2 regions of the Variovorax sp. PAMC 28711 genome follow, and region 2 is predicted to be linked to the other one. Evidence: riboswitches for the same ligand, from Rfam matches in the RefSeq annotation. Region 2 holds a riboswitch; the other holds the start of a gene.
What was found. A riboswitch is a leader RNA that binds a small molecule or an ion and turns the genes downstream of it on or off. The one in region 2 is predicted to bind S-adenosylhomocysteine.
Positions count from the first base shown of each region.

Region 1: it holds a riboswitch for S-adenosylhomocysteine, as region 2 does, so the genes downstream of both, metH (methionine synthase) here and ahcY (adenosylhomocysteinase) in region 2, are expected to answer to the same signal.

Region 1 covers NZ_CP014517.1:1,991,351-1,993,547, reverse strand. Annotated here, with positions in the region: gene dinG (ATP-dependent DNA helicase DinG) at 1-531, shown strand, start outside; S-adenosyl-L-homocysteine riboswitch at 890-965, shown strand; gene metH (methionine synthase) at 1,031-2,197, shown strand, end outside.
Region 2 covers NZ_CP014517.1:2,775,560-2,777,756, reverse strand. Annotated here, with positions in the region: gene ahcY (adenosylhomocysteinase) at 1-828, opposite strand, end outside; S-adenosyl-L-homocysteine riboswitch at 910-980, opposite strand; gene AX767_RS13440 (hypothetical protein) at 1,031-1,678, shown strand; gene phaP (TIGR01841 family phasin) at 1,779-2,197, shown strand, end outside.

The DNA of each region.
Region 1 (2,197 bases), 780 kb from region 2:
GACCTGGCGGACGTGCGGCACGGTGCCCTGGTGCTCTTCACCTCGCGGGAGCAACTGCGCCTGGCGCTCGAGGCGCTGCCGCCCGAGCTGAAGCCGCGCGTGCTGGCCCAGACCGCGATGCCGCGCCAGCAGCTCATGGCCACGCACCGCCACCGTGTGGCCGAAGGCCAGCCGTCGATCATCTTCGGCATGCAGTCCTTCGGCGAAGGGCTCGACCTGCCGGGCACGCTGTGCGAAGCGGTTTTCATCGCCAAGCTCCCGTTCGCGCCACCCGACGATCCGGTCGGTGAGGCGCGCGCCGAATGGCTGCGCACGGTGGGCCGCGATCCTTTCAGCGAACTCGTCGTGCCGGCCACGGCGATTCGATTGGCGCAGTGGGTGGGACGCGCGATTCGCAGCGAGGAGGATCGCGCGTCTGTGTATTGCTACGACAGGCGGTTGGTGCGGACGTCGTATGGGCAGCGGTTGTTGAAAGGGTTGCCGCCGTTTGCTTTTTCGACGGTGCGGGTGAGGGGTGGGGTCGCCGCATAGAGCGCCCGGCAGGCGGTGCGGGCCGGGCGACCCCGGTGCGCCGGCCGCTTCGCGGCTCCCCTGCGGTGCTCGGGCCATCGGCTGCGTCGCAGAACTCGCTGCGTTCACTTCGTTCTCTTCACTCAGACAACTGCGGCGAGTCAGTGGTTGAAGTGCGCTGCGCGCGCAGCCGATGGCCCTGCGCTCCTCAGCGGCGCACAGGGGATCGCCCGGCCCGCACCGCCTGCCGGGCTTGGGGGGACGCAATCGTTGCGCTCGCCGCAGAGAGATCACAAAGGCATACCGCCCGCCGACGCCCCACACCACACACAACCGCTCCGACAACCAGCACCCCGGCAAAGACAACTAAAATCGACGGCCCCGAGGAGCGTTGCAGCGGCCAGCCACAGAGCCCCGCCAGGCTCGGGTGTTCTCCGCAACGACGCTCACCTGACCCTCCGCGAATCCAGGTGAGCCCATGTCCGAATCTTCTTCCTCTGCCGTCACGCCCGTCCCCCCCATGAAGCTGTCCGGCCTGGAGCCGGTGCAGATCGGCGAAGGGTCGCTGTTCGTCAACATCGGCGAGCGCACCAACGTCACCGGCTCGAAGGCCTTCGCGCGAATGATCCTGAACGGCGAGTTCGACCAGGCCCTGTCGGTCGCGCGCCAGCAGGTGGAAAACGGCGCCCAGGTGATCGACATCAACATGGACGAGGCCATGCTCGACAGCAAGGCGGCGATGGTGCGCTTCCTGAACCTGATCGCGAGCGAGCCCGACATCGCGCGCACGCCGATCATGGTCGACAGTTCGAAGTGGGAGGTCATCGAAGCGGGCTTGCGCTGCATCCAGGGCAAGGGCATCGTCAACTCGATTTCCATGAAGGAAGGCGTCGACAAGTTCAAGCACGAGGCGCGGCTGGTGCGGCGCTACGGCGCGGCGGCGGTGGTGATGGCCTTCGATGAAAAGGGCCAGGCCGACACCTACGAACGCAAGATTGAAATCTGCGAACGCGCCTACCGCATCCTGGTGGACGAGCTCGACTTTCCGCCCGAAGACATCATCTTCGACCCCAACATCTTCGCGGTCGCGACGGGCATCGAAGAGCACAACAACTACGCCGTCGACTTCATCAACGCGACGCGCTGGATCAAGGACAACCTGCCCGGCGCCAAGGTGTCGGGCGGCGTGAGCAACGTGAGCTTCAGCTTCCGCGGCAACGACGCGGTGCGGGAAGCCATCCACACGGTTTTCTTGTACCACGCGATCAAGGCGGGCATGGACATGGGCATCGTCAACGCCGGCATGGTCGGCGTGTACGACGACCTGGAGCCGGTGCTGCGCGAACGCGTGGAAGACGTTGTGCTCAACCGCCGGCCCGATGCCGGCGAGCGCCTGGTCGACGTGGCCGAGACCGCCAAGAGCGGTGCGAAGGACGAGAGCAAGCGGCTCGAATGGCGTGGCACGCCCGAGCAACCGGTGCACGTGAATCAGCGCCTTTCGCACGCGATGGTGCACGGCATCACCGACTTCATCGTCGAAGACACCGAAGAGGCGTGGCAGCAAATTCTCGCGACCGGCGGGCGTCCGCTGCACGTGATCGAAGGGCCGCTCATGGCCGGCATGAACGTGGTGGGCGACCTGTTCGGCGCCGGCAAGATGTTCCTGCCGCAGGTGGTCAAGTCGGCG
Region 2 (2,197 bases):
CGAGCCCTTGCCCACGTCACCGTAGCCGGCCACGACCGCCACCTTGCCGGCGATCATCACGTCGGTCGCACGCTTGATCGCATCGACCAGCGATTCGCGGCAACCGTACAGGTTGTCGAACTTGCTCTTGGTGACCGAATCGTTCACGTTGATGGCGCGGAACATCAGCGTGCCCTTGGCCGACATCTCGTTCAGGCGCAGCACGCCGGTGGTCGTCTCTTCGGTCACACCGATGATCTCGGCCGACTTGCGGCTGTACCAGGTGTTGTCGACGGCCAGCTTGGCCTTGATCGCTGCGTACAGGATGCGTTCTTCGTCGCTGGTCGGGTTGGCCAGCGCGCTCGGGTCTTTTTCAGCCTTCTTGCCCAGATGCATCAGCAACGTGGCATCGCCGCCGTCGTCCAGGATCATGTTCGGGCCTTCGCCCTTCGAACCCTTGGGGCCAAAGTCGAAGATGGCATGGGTGTAGTCCCAGTAGTCGGTCAGCGTTTCGCCCTTGATGGCGAACACCGGCGTGCCGGCGGCGGCGATGGCCGCGGCGGCGTGGTCCTGCGTCGAGAAGATGTTGCACGAGGCCCAGCGCACGTCGGCGCCCAGCGCCTGCAGCGTCTCGATGAGCACCGCGGTCTGGATGGTCATGTGCAGCGAACCCGTGATGCGCGCGCCCTTGAGCGACTGCGCCTTGGCGAATTCCTGGCGAATGGCCATCAGGCCGGGCATTTCGGTTTCCGCGATGCGGATTTCCTTGCGGCCCCAGGCGGCGAGGGACAGGTCGGCGATCGCCTGATCGGGGGAAACGATGGGGGTGGGCTTGAGAACAGCGCTCATGAGGAACTCCAACAAAACGAGTTTGAAAGGTGCCGCTGTCAGGGAAAGTCGTCCGGAAATCAATCGACTCACCGCGGGAACAGCGGATGAGCGTGGTTGCGAAGGTGTCCGAGCCTCACGCCTATGTCGGCGCTGCAACGCTCCTCGGACCGGCGATTTTAGCTGACACCCCGGATGCGCGCCAAAGGCGTAGATTGACCCCATGAACCAACCTACGAAATTGCTGCGCGCAACATTCCTTGCCGCCACCCTCGCCAGCGCCACCACGTTGCCTCTCCTTGCCCTGGCACAAAACGCGGCGCCGTCGCCCATGGTGAGGATCCGCGGCACCGTGGTGTTCGCCGACGCGCGGCAGGTCATCGTCAAGGACCGAGGCGGCGAAGTGGTCTCGCTGGCACGCGTTCCGGACATGCCGGTCTCCGAGGTGTTTGCGATCAAGCTCGCCGACATCAAGCAGGGCAGCTTCATTGGCACGGCCGCGATGCCGCAGGCCGACGGCTCACAGAAGGCGCTCGAGGTGCTGGTGTTCCCCGAAGCCGCGCGCGGCACCGGCGAAGGCCATTTTCCGTGGGACCTGCAGCCACAGAGCACCATGACCAATGCGACCGTGGCCGACCTCGCCGCTGCCACGTCCGACGGGCGCGGCGGCCAGCAAATGCGACTGAGCTACAAGGGCGGCGAGAAGACGCTCTTTGTGCCGCGCGGCACGCCGGTGGTCACGTTCCGTCCGGGCACCGATGCGCTGCTCGTGCCCGGCGCCAAGGTGCTGGTCAACGCGCAAGAGCGCAACGGCACACCGACCGCTCTGCGCGTGCTGGCGGGCCGCAACGGCTTCACGCCGCCGATGTGAGCTGAATCCGAGGGAAATCCCGCGCGGGATTTCGTCGGTGCGGCGTATCGTGGCGACGGACTTTTCGTCGCTACCTTCAACCTCCAGGAGACACCGCACCATGGCCACTGCCAAGAAAGCCGCCCCGAAGACCACCGCCAGCAGCAGCAAGGGCGCCAGCGCCGACGCGATGTTCAACCCGCTGAAAGGAATGACCGAGCGCCTGCAGAACCTCAACCTCACCGACGGCGCCGGCAAGATGCTCGACAGCGGGCGCAAGGACCTGCAGGCGCTGATGCAGGCCAACGAGAAGTCCTACCAGGGCCTGCAGACGGTGGTGCAGCGCCAGACCGAGATGATCAAGAACGCCATCACCGAATGGCAATCGGCCGCGCAATCGATGCCCGGCCAGAACCCGAAAGAGAATCTCGCCAAGCTCGACGAGCTGGGCCGTGCCTCGTTCCAGCGCGCTGTGGACGATATCAAGGAGCTGGCCACGCTGGCGGCCCAATCGCAGAAGGACGCCTTCGAAGTGGTGCG